DNA from 3 places in the Tissierella carlieri genome. Region 1 is predicted to be linked to each of the others. Evidence: riboswitches for the same ligand, from Rfam matches in the RefSeq annotation. Region 1 holds a riboswitch; each other region holds the start of a gene.

Evidence for each region. Region 1 has a riboswitch for cyclic di-GMP ahead of KQI38_RS06885 (TasA family protein). Riboswitches for the same ligand answer to the same signal wherever they lie in the genome.
Region 2: linked by a shared signal. The riboswitch ahead of KQI38_RS18700 (transglutaminase-like domain-containing protein) and the one ahead of KQI38_RS06885 (TasA family protein) in region 1 are both predicted to bind cyclic di-GMP.
Region 3: linked by a shared signal. The riboswitch ahead of KQI38_RS00335 (sigma-70 RNA polymerase sigma factor region 4 domain-containing protein) and the one ahead of KQI38_RS06885 (TasA family protein) in region 1 are both predicted to bind cyclic di-GMP.

The regions. Positions count from the first base shown of each region.
Region 1 is NZ_JAHLOH010000025.1:30,036-33,857, forward strand. Features, by position in the region: gene KQI38_RS06870 (VWA domain-containing protein) at 1-187, shown strand, start outside; gene KQI38_RS06875 (signal peptidase I) at 217-789, shown strand; gene KQI38_RS06880 (hypothetical protein) at 802-1,338, shown strand; cyclic di-GMP riboswitch class I at 1,343-1,421, shown strand; gene KQI38_RS06885 (TasA family protein) at 1,451-1,999, shown strand; gene KQI38_RS06890 (hypothetical protein) at 2,057-2,923, shown strand; cyclic di-GMP riboswitch class I at 3,114-3,188, shown strand; gene KQI38_RS06895 (transglutaminase-like domain-containing protein) at 3,201-3,822, shown strand, end outside.
Region 2 is NZ_JAHLOH010000051.1:3,443-7,264, reverse strand. Features, by position in the region: gene KQI38_RS18705 (collagen binding domain-containing protein) at 1-1,896, shown strand, start outside; cyclic di-GMP riboswitch class I at 2,091-2,175, shown strand; gene KQI38_RS18700 (transglutaminase-like domain-containing protein) at 2,189-2,977, shown strand; gene KQI38_RS18695 (ABC transporter permease) at 3,027-3,822, opposite strand, start outside.
Region 3 is NZ_JAHLOH010000004.1:34,418-38,239, forward strand. Features, by position in the region: gene KQI38_RS00320 (M56 family metallopeptidase) at 1-1,119, shown strand, start outside; gene KQI38_RS00325 (S8/S53 family peptidase) at 1,280-1,522, shown strand; gene KQI38_RS00330 (hypothetical protein) at 1,565-1,738, shown strand; cyclic di-GMP riboswitch class I at 1,818-1,905, shown strand; gene KQI38_RS00335 (sigma-70 RNA polymerase sigma factor region 4 domain-containing protein) at 2,303-2,773, shown strand; gene KQI38_RS00340 (hypothetical protein) at 3,336-3,716, shown strand; gene KQI38_RS00345 (recombinase family protein) at 3,810-3,822, shown strand, end outside.

The DNA.
Region 1 (3,822 bases):
AATAAATGAAAGAGATAATGATGGATGGTTCTGGGAAGATCCAGATCCAAAGGTAAATAGCTTTACCGTAGGTGAAACGAGAAATCATAGTTCTCTGCCAATTAAAGATAAATTACTATATACAAAACTAGATTACTTTATTATACCAGCAACAGTGGAAATAGATAATAAATTTAATAATGCATAAAATGCAACAGAGGAAGGGGGAATTATGGGGTGGAAGAGAATGAAATTAAAGAAGAAGAATTAAAAGAAAAAACTAAGAAAAAGAAATTAGAAATCATTGGCAATATATTCTTTACAATCTTCATGATGATTATGATTGTACTAATATTTATAACTGTTCAATCAAAGATTACAGGTAAAGAGCCCACGCTACTTAACCATAGATTATATATAGTAGATAGTGGTAGTATGAGTCCAACTATAAAGATAGACTCTATGATAATAGTAAGAGAATTAGAGGCTAATGAAATAAACAAAGGGGACATTATTACCTACTATGGACATAACAAGAATTCTAGAATTACCCATAGGGTAATAGATATAGAAAATCATGGTGAATTTTTTACAACTAAAGGTGATGCCAATGAAGTTAATGACCCAATGCCCCTTGAAGGAAAACAATTGATAGGTAAGGTAGTATTCAAAGTCCCATTAGTAGGCAAGGTTTTTAGAGTATTAAATACGAAATTAGGAATGGGAATCCTTATAACATTGACAATTTTGTGGATAATAATGCCGATGATTGTAGGGAAATTGAGAAAGTCAAACAAATATGTAGTATAAGGATGGATGCTTATGAGAAAGAAAATAATTGCAGTATCCACAATTGCATTAATAATTTTAATTTCGACGGTTGTTTTTGCATGGTTTATATCAACTGAATCTATTGCTAATAAATTTAAAATGGGCACAATTAAGGTTGAAGTCTTAGAACCAGGCTTTGAAGATATAACAGATGTAAGTACTGGAACCTATACAAAGAATGTTCAGGTAGCAAGCCTAGGAACAAAAAGAACTTATGTAAGGATCAGATTAATTCCAGAATGGAGTGAACCTAGTTTACCAATATCTAATGTTCAACTAAATTTAAATCTTGGAGATTGGGTTGATGGCGGAGATGGACATTACTATTACAAATATTATTTGACGAAGGATCAAGTAACAAGCTTATTGCTCGAAAGTGTAACTTTTACATCTTTAGGTCCCGAATATGATGGAAAGACTCTCAGCATAAAGGCAGTAGCAGAAGGTGCCCAAATAACCCATAATGCTTGGAAGGATATATGGGGAATATCAACATTACCTTTTCCAGAAGGAGTTCCAGCACCATAAGGGAAGTAAAAATTGGCAAACTTAAGGAAACTTAAGGACGCAAAGCTATAGGGCCTTCTTTTGATGGCAGCCTAGCTGCAAAATAGGATTAAAATTAAAAGGAGGAAAAGAAATGAAAAAGCGTAGTATAATGTTAGGATCAGTAGTTATTTTGGCAGTACTATTAGTAGTCGGTGGTACAATGGCATGGTTTACAGCAGAAGCAAAGCCGGTAGTAAATACTTTTAAAGCAGGTACAGTTGATATTAATTTAATTGATGAGTTTCCAGAGAATGGTATAGAAAATGTGAATCCAGGAGATACACATTCTAAGGTAGTGCGTGTTGAGAATATTGGTTCAAAAAGAGCATATATAAGAGTTAAATTAACTCCTGAATTTAATCCGGAATTACCAGTTGATGTTGTAGAATACACAATATTATCTGATTGGATTGACGGTGGAGATGGATGGTATTATTATAAAAATATAGTACAGCCAGGAGCTGCTACATCAAATGTAATAGAAGAAGTAAAATTTAAAGGCAGAGAAATGGGGAATGAATATCAAGATGCTACATTTACATTAACAGTAGAAGCTGAAGCAATTCAAGCAACTAATGGTGCAATCAATGACCAATGGGGCATTAACCCAGTTGATCTAGGTCTAGAAGTATTACCATAATATAATCTAAGGAAGGCATATGCCTTCCTTAGAAATACCTCGTAAGGAGGGTAGGATATGAGGAGATTTTTATCTAAAACATTTATCTTTATAGGAGTTCTTTCCTTAGTTCTAGGAACTTTAAATTCATTTGGTCGTAGTATTTCTTATGCTGAAGACTTGGAGCTAATAGGAACTGATTTAGGATTGGAGATAATACCAACTAGTACAAAATTGTTTGATTTAAATAGATTAAATCCAGGTGATACAAAAGAGGCCAAGATCACTATAAAAAATAATTACAGATCGTCATTTTATCTATATATGAGGGCGGAAAGAATGAGTCCAATTCCAGAAGAAGGAGATATAGATTTATTTGAACAATTAAATTTGACAGTGTATCTTCATGGGAATATAGTTTACTCTGGATCGATGAAAGATTTTGCTACTTCTAGTATCAGTTTAGGAGTATTTAATCCTAATGATATTAAGGATTTAAATGCGGCAGTTTATTTACCGGGACCAGAAACAGGTAATGAATTTCAGGGTGCGGGAGTAGAGGTAAAGTGGATTTTTATAGCTGAATCTGATGTTCCAACAGAAGAACCAGAAGAACCAGAAGAACCAGAAGAACCAGAAAAACCAGAAGAACCAGAAGAACCAGAAAAACCAGAGGAATCAGAGGAATTTGAGGAACAGGAAGAAATAATAGAAGATAGGATTCCGGAAACAATACCAGAAGAAAATGAGGAAGAAATAATAGGAGAGAAAATTCCAGAAGTTGCACCTAAAATAATTGAAGAGGAAGAAATAATAGAAGAGAAAATTCCACAATCAGTTTTGAAAATGCCAAGAACTGGTGAAATTCCATCTAGCTTATTCTACGGTGCAGGAATGTTATTTTTATTCATAGGAGTTCAGATGGGATTTAAGAGGAAAAAATAGCTGGAAACTAATCTTCCAGCTATTTTGTTTATATAGGCATCTAAGATGTGTATATTTAAATAAAATAGAATTAAATTATTACAAAAAATTAACTTTTAAACCTTGGAATTAATATGTTAGAATTATGTTAACTTAATATTCAAATTATATGACAAGTACAAAAGTGTAAGAATATCTTTTGTAAACTGTCAAGCGATAAAGGCAAACTTGAGGAAACTCAAGGACGCAAAGCTATAGGGCCTAAAGAAGGCAGCCAGCTACCGAAAGGAGAGTTTAAATGAAAAGAAGATATTTTTCCATAATATATATACTTGTTTTTCTATTTGCTTTTGCAGGACAAGCTATTGGGGAATCTCTATATACAATATCGGCTTTAGATGACAATCTTGTTAAAGTTGAAAGTTTAAAAGAGGATAAAGGTATGAGAATTATGGTTGAAAAAGAAAGTGAAAAGTACTATTATAGTCTAAATAAAACAGTTGAAATAATTCCTCTACAATTAGGAAAAGGAACATATACAATAAAAATATTGCAAAATACATCTGGAGATAAATATAAGGTAGTTCAAAAACAGGATATAAATGTTATAAATAATAATTTAAGTGAAATATATTTGGCTTCTACACAACCAGTTTATTGGGATGATAAGGAAAAAGTAATAGAATTGGCCCAAAATCTAACTAAGGGAAAAAACACAGATAAGGAAAAAATAGAATCTATTTATAAATATATTGTAAATAATATAAAATATGATTATAATAAAATTAAGGGATTATCAAATGATTACGTACCAGAAATCGATAAGGTATTAGATGATAAATCTGGAATATGTTATGATTATGCAGCTCTTTTTGCGGGTATGCTAAGATCCCTTGGAATACCAACTAAACTAGTAAAAG
Region 2 (3,822 bases), on a different contig from region 1:
GATGCTGACGAAACAGTTCTAACCATAGACTTTGTCAAAGACGTTGAAAATATCTTGATACTAAGATACAAAACTATTGTAACAAAAACAGATGGAGAAGTATTCAATAATGTAGAATTTGCTGGAACAGGTATTGAGAAAAAGACCATACCAGTTGAAAAACTAAAAGTAAGACAATTCTCTGATGCAGGTGGAGAGTGGGATCCAAATAGAGGAGCATTAAGGATCACTAAAGTAGATTCAGAGGAAAACGAAGTTATAACTAGCAGTGAAGCTACATTTACACTATGGTACGATTTAAATGGCAAAAGAATTCAATTTGGTGATGCAGAGTATACTACTGAAAGTGGTATATTAACTATAGGAAACCTACCTTTTAGAACCTACTATTTAAGAGAAGAAGTAGCACCAAATGGATATGTTAGATCAGAAGAAGAAATGGAAATAGTAGTAAATAAGGCATATGATAAAAACGAAGAGAATATTGCAGTAGGAAGCTTTGAAAATACCAAAGAAAAAATAGAAGTAAAAGGAACCAAAGTATGGAACGGCGGAGCAGATCCAAGACCAACAACATGGTTTAAACTATACAGACAAATAGGTACTGAAGAAGCAGTAGAAGTACTAGGTGCAGGAATCAAAGAACTTTCAAATGGTATAACAGAGGTGACTTGGGAAAACTTAGACAAAACCAATATTGACGGTACACAATATATTTACTCTGTTAAAGAAGTGAATGAACAAGGTGAAGATTCTTCCCCTGAAAACTATGTAAAAGCAGAGAATGGTCTAGAGGTAACCAATCATTATGTTAGTCCTACAGATGCAAGTGCTAGAGCAATTAAGAAATGGGACGGCGGAGAAAACCCAAGACCAACAATATGGTTCAAGCTATATAGACAAATAGGTAGTGAAGAAGCTGCAGAAGTGCCAGGTTCTGAAATCAAAGAATTGCTAGATGGCACAACAGAAGTAGTTTGGACTGGTCTTACAAAGACGGATGAAAAGGGAAATAAATATATCTTTAGTGTAAAAGAAGTAGATAAAGATGGTAATGACTTTGAACCAGAAGATTATAAAAAGGCAGAATCTGGTCTGAAGGTAATGAACATCTATACTAAGACTTCAGTTACAGGCAAAAAGGTGTGGATTGGCGGACCAAGGATAAAGCCGACTATAGAATTGCAGCTATACAAAGATGGTGAACCGTTTGGTGTACCAGTGAAATTAGAAGACGGAAAAACAGAATATACTTGGGATGAATTAGACAGGATGGATATTGATGGAAATGAATACGAGTATACCATAGACGAGGTTAAAGTACCAAGTGGATATAGAAAATCAATATCAGAAGATGGTCTAACAATAACTAACAGATATATACCACCAGTAGACCCAGACCCAGAAAAACCAATAGATCCAAAACCGCCGGTGGATCCGGACCCAGAAAAACCAACAGATCCAGAACCACCAACAAAACCACCAGTGGATCCAGAGAAACCTGTTGAACCTGAGAAACCAGTAGATCCAGAAAAACCAACAGAACCAACAGAACCTACTGAACCAACAGAGCCTACAGATCCAACGGAGCCAACAGAACCAGAGGAGCCTGAAATACCAATAGTTATTACACCTCCTAAAGGTGGAATTGTTGAGTTTGATAAAGATGGCAAATGGAAATATACTCCAAATCCAGGTTTTACGGGTAAAGATAGCTTTGTCATAAAACATCCAGATGGAACAGAGGAATTGATAGAAATAGACGTAGAAGCTCCATTAGGTGGGATAGAAAAAGAAACCTTACCAAAGACAGGGCAAGCTAATTCAATATTAATGTATCTTGCAGGATTATTCTTCATAGTAGTAGGAATAATTCTAAGAAAAAAGATAGCATAACAAACTAAGGCAGAGAATATTCATATTCTCTGCTTTTTGTACGTAATAAACATTAGTTTTAAACAATGGAATTTGGGTATATAATGGATATAAAATTATATAAAAATTTCAAATAAGTAGGACAAAATTCCTATTCACTTAAATAAAATAATATGGTAAACTATAGAAAATAAATATAATTTATTGGTGCTTTCCACCGATAAAGGCAAATCTAGTGAAAGCTAGAGACGCAAAGCTAAAGGGCCTTCCTTAGAAATAAGATGGCAGCCAGTTACCGAAAGGAGAGTTTTTTATGTTCAAAAAACATAGGATTATACTCTTACTAGTTATCACTTTATTACTATTCTCAGCAGTAGCTCAAGCAGCTGATGATTATATTGATAAATCCCAAATAAATAGTGGAGTAATAAAAATCAACAATAATAATGGCAAGGTTGGAGCAGTAAGAGTTAGCAAAGGCAGTACAAGCTATGATTATATATTAAAAGGAAACGATACTATACCTTTACAACTTGGAAATGGTGAATACACTATATTGGTATTAGAAAGTGTAGGGGGAAATAAGTTCAAGCAAATTGCAAAGGAAACTATTGCACTAAAATCAGTAGATTCAAATGAAATATATTTACAATCTATTCAAATGATCAATTGGAATAACGATATGGATGCCATAAAAAAGGCAAAGGAACTAACTAAAAACGCTAAAAATGATAAGGAAAAGGTAGAAGTTATTTACAACTATATCATAACTAATATAAGCTATGATAATGATAAGGCAAGTAATTTAAGTTCCAATTATATACCAAAAATAGATGAAACATTGAAATCACAAACAGGAATATGTTATGATTATGCATCTTTATTGGCAGGAATGCTTAGATCTGTAGGAGTGCCTACTAAATTAGTTATGGGACGTAAGAATGATATTAAAGAATATCATGCATGGAACCAAGTATATTTGGCAGATAACAATGAATGGGTTAATATAGATACAACGTATGATGCTGGACTTAAAAAAGGGAATGCAGCTACTACTATGATAAAAGATGAAAAAGATTATAAAATAGAAAAAGAATATTAAAATAAAAAGGGAACTTATCATTGATAAGATCCCTTTTTTAGATATTATATTATTTATCCTTTAACATCTTAATAGCCTTTGTAATTTTTATAGGATTACCGTATATTAAAGTACCCAATCTATATATCTTAGCCCCAAATATTCCAGTAATGATAGTTGATACAGCTAATATCAATAGAGAAGTTACTATTTGTAAACTTGATACATTTCCCATAGATACCCTTACAAACATTGCCATAAAGGATGTAAATGGAATAAATGAAGCTACTTTTAATGCATACATATCTGGGTTTGTAAGACCCATCATAGAGATAAAGAAAGCAACAATAAATACTATAGTAAGCGGTGTTGAGCTTGTACCTACATCTTCAGTTCTAGATACTAAGGCACCAATGACACCATAGATAAATAGATAGAAAAGATATCCTAATATTCCAAAGATAGAAAATGTAGCCAATACATTTCCGGGAATGTTAAAGATAAAGTCTAAATTATTATCCCAAGCTTGGATATTTAATTTATAAGTTATACTAGCTACCAAAATCAAAGCACCGAACTGTATTATTCCAGCCAAAGCGCCAGCTATTACCTTACCGAATATAAGATTTTTTGTACTGGTGCTAGTTACTAAGATTTCCATAGTACGATTGCTCTTTTCACTAGCTACTGAAGTAGCTGTCAACTGACCATAGAATAGTACAACAAAATATAATCCAAAGATTAATATATAAGTATATAAATAATTTTTCATACCATCCTTACCTAAGACAGTAGTTTCATATTCCATAGGTATATTATAAACTTCCATGACTTCATTATAATCTATACCTTTTTCTGAAAAAGTT
Region 3 (3,822 bases), on a different contig from region 1:
GATGAAGCAGCCTATTTTGAATTGCTTAATCATATACCAGAGAGTTGGGAAGATATTAAACAAACAGATAGGGATGTTTATTTCATTCTTAATGTATTAACTCCAATCATCGCAGAGAAATGGGAAACATGGAATTTTGGAGGCAATAAAGTGTGGGATACAGGAAAGATAGAGTATGGAGCGAGCTACACCATATTGGACGCCGACACACTCACAATGGGGGAAAGAAATCAAGCCATTGAAGGCATAAATGCGGATATCAGCAACTTTGTGGAAGGTAAAAGTAAGAGCGAACTTACAGATGAAACTGCTATACAAACGCTATTAGAAGCTGAAAGTAAAAAATGGGTGAAAAAGTACAGCGATCCGTCACTGAAAGTAGCATTTTCATTTTTATCGTTTCGGGCAGAAGTAATTAACGAACAGGAGCTTGAAAACGTATCAATACCATTGAAAAAGTCAGAGGAGAATGAGCTTGAAAATGCTACCTCGGAAGATTTTACATTGTTCCTTTCTCTAAAAACAAAGGGATACGAAAAACTATCCGTTGCCGATTTCAATAAGGAGATTGTAGTAACTATGGAGGATGATGGAAAGTATCCTCAAAAAGTTTTTGAAAAGATTAATAACAGTTTAAAGTCAGGAACTTATCCAGTAACATTGACACAGCAAGATCTGCACTTCTTAAGTATCACATTAAATGCATCTATCACTGAAAATGCAGTAAAACATATGCAGCAGTATACAGATGAAGTTATGCGTCCGTATATATCTAACAGCATAAATCGAGAGTTGACTACTCCAATATCTGGAGGTAATACAGAAATGACAACTTTCCAAGCGACAATTGAATATACCCTATGCTATGATATACTTGATGAAAATAACCTTACTGTCGCAGAGCGTGACCGGGCCTTGATGGGATTAATAAATGGAGTTCGAGCATTTATCTATAGCAAGAGTGAAGATGAATTGGTTGGAGGTAAGGCTGCTTTAGAATCCAAAATTGACAGGTTAGAAAAGCAATATAGCAATAAGCGGATACAGCTAAGTGTAGAAAATCTTATTTATCAAATACATGATGAACGGGATGTAGAAGCACTTCGACATAATAATTAAGAGCATCATCCATTCATCTTTGTCATCCAATAATTATTATAAAAAACTCTGGAGAAGTACCAGAACTATGTTTCGATTATTGATGATGGTGTAAATCCGTTATTAATCCTGAAGAATTGTTATTGTTATGAAGTTGCCGACATAGAAGTGAAAGCCGTTCATGCCAGACGGTATAGGTCACGCCACGAGAATAGCATCAGTTATTGATGAAAAATGTGAGTATGGAGTTACTATATATAGTATTAAGATTTTTGAGCATACTCTTGAGCCAGTAAATTTCGAAAAACTTGTTATCGCGTTAAATTGGTGTCTTATAAATGATATTGATGTTATTAATCTCAGCATGGGATCAGTTCAATTTACTGACAGAGTCAGATTTGTAGAACTTATGACTGAAAACTAGAAAAGCGAAATTATTGTTGTCTCAGCGTATAGTAATGATGATTTGCTCACATTTCCGGCCTCTCTGAATTCTGTTATAGGTGTTAAACATGATACATTTGGATTTTTACAACCTACTGATCATATTTATTGTGAAAAACCAATCGATGGAATCGATGTAGTTAGTGGATGTCAAGATTCGTTTTTTGGAGTGTATCATGAAGAATATAATAGCTAGATTATTGATGGTAGTTTTTATTTTTCTGTACTTTTGAATTTCCTATTAACCTTATATTTTATATAATTTAAGATATAAATAGAGTTAAGGGCAAACCTGTCAAAAGACAGGGACGCAAAGCTATAGGATCTAAGATGCTGTTGCATTATGATAGCCTGGCTGCCAGAAGTTCCAAGTCATAAAAAAGACCTGCTCTTTTCTAAAAGGGCAGGTCTTTTTATGCATAAGCGGCTTTTGATTGAACATGTTTTATTGGATATCACCCTTTTGCTATTGACCAAGGTGAAAGTGAGGTACAAAGATGAATCTCATACACATATGTTTTTTTGGGAGGTTGAATTGAAGATGTTCTATCTACATATGGCCTTCTAACAACTTCATATTACAAGAAGCCAACAGTTTGCCAAAGGCATTCTGCTGGCTTTTTTTGTTCGACAAAAAGGCACCAGTTCCGACCAATAAGGTTACTTTTCGATTGGAAGCCTTTTATTTTATATAAAAAACTGCTGGAACTGACCCGCTGTAGATCTCCGCCGCTTGTTCTTCATTTTGGATTTAAAAATCATGAAATGGAGGACAAGCCCTATGGTTAAACGAAAAAGAAGAACAAATTATAGCCAGGAATATCCTGACTTAAGTAAAGAAATTATTGAGGTGTTGAAAAAAAGTGACCGAAAGATGGAGTATCAACAATATGACCTGAAGGCAGAACGATGCAGAATTGATTATGCAAGGCAAACTGTAACTTACATACCAAGCCGCGAGGATTCCTATGAACGGCTATTGGTGGAGAATCGGCAGTTTGCAGCTGAAGGTGAAAGTGTTGAGGATGCGGCAGTAAAGTCAATAATGATTGAGAAAATGAGGACCTGTCTAAAACTACTTACTCCAGCGGAACAAGAGCTAATCACCGAGTTATATTTTAAAGGTAAGAGCGAGCGACAATTATCGAAAGAAACACATATTCCCTATATGACTATTCATGACAGAAAGGTTAGAATTCTTAATAAATTAAAAAAACTTATAGAAAAATAAAAATATTTCCGTGCACCCCCCTCACTCAACGTGGAAGTAAGTGAGGGGGTTTTTTTATTCTCCCTTTTGCTCCTTGAAAATTTCATATCCGGTAACTTAAATACATGAGCTGTTCAGCCGTGATGAGCGGCAGCGACTTTGATGGGCGCGCCAAGACTGCCTGCGGATGGGTAACGGACATCCGTCGAACCGATGGCATCGAAGGTTACGAGCGATAAAGCCCGTTCATAAAACGGTCTGTGGTGGACCGTATCGCAATGAAATGGACAGTGATAATGCTACTTCCGCCCAGCCACAGACATCGCAATGGGGGCGGCTCGCAGAGATCCTGGGAGAGGTGAAATTCCTATGGCGTTTGCTTAACCAGCAAATCATTTATGTTGCCGCCCTGTAAGCCGTAAGGCTTTTGTGCTTCGGGAAGTAGTGTCGAATAGAAGCATTGTAATAGTTTTAAAATGAAGAACAAGCAGATCGTTTGATCTTAGAAACTATGCTGCAGGGGATTTATTCCCTGCAGCATCCTTGTAAGATTAAACAGAAAAAAGAACAAGGAGGAATCATTATGGAAAATCAAAAAATGGATGAGCTAATTGGCAAGGATATGGTTATTGGCTATGTATACGACTATGACGGAAACCGTAAAGCATATTATTTTGATAATACTCCGTCTAACATTGCCAGTTTCATCATGCTGCACAAGGAAAACACAGATAAAATGATTTTAACGGATATTGCTGACCGCTTGGTTTTGAATACTTTCAGAGAATTCATCAACCAATGCCCGGATCAAAAACTACTGCAGGAGATTCTGAAAGACTTGCTCCCTATGCAGATGGGTGAGAAAGATACAGTCGAATTTCTGATTGTGGATGAAGCGGAGTATCAAGCTTTTTTAGATGAAGAAGAGAGGCAAGTGGTAGAGGCAGAACTTCAGATGTTGTAGTCACTGCTGAGCTACATGAGTAAGCATTGATTAGGCGATAGGATACAATATTCCTCTCGCCTGTTTTTTTAGAATTAGAACGGAGGGTTATTTATGAAGGAAAAGA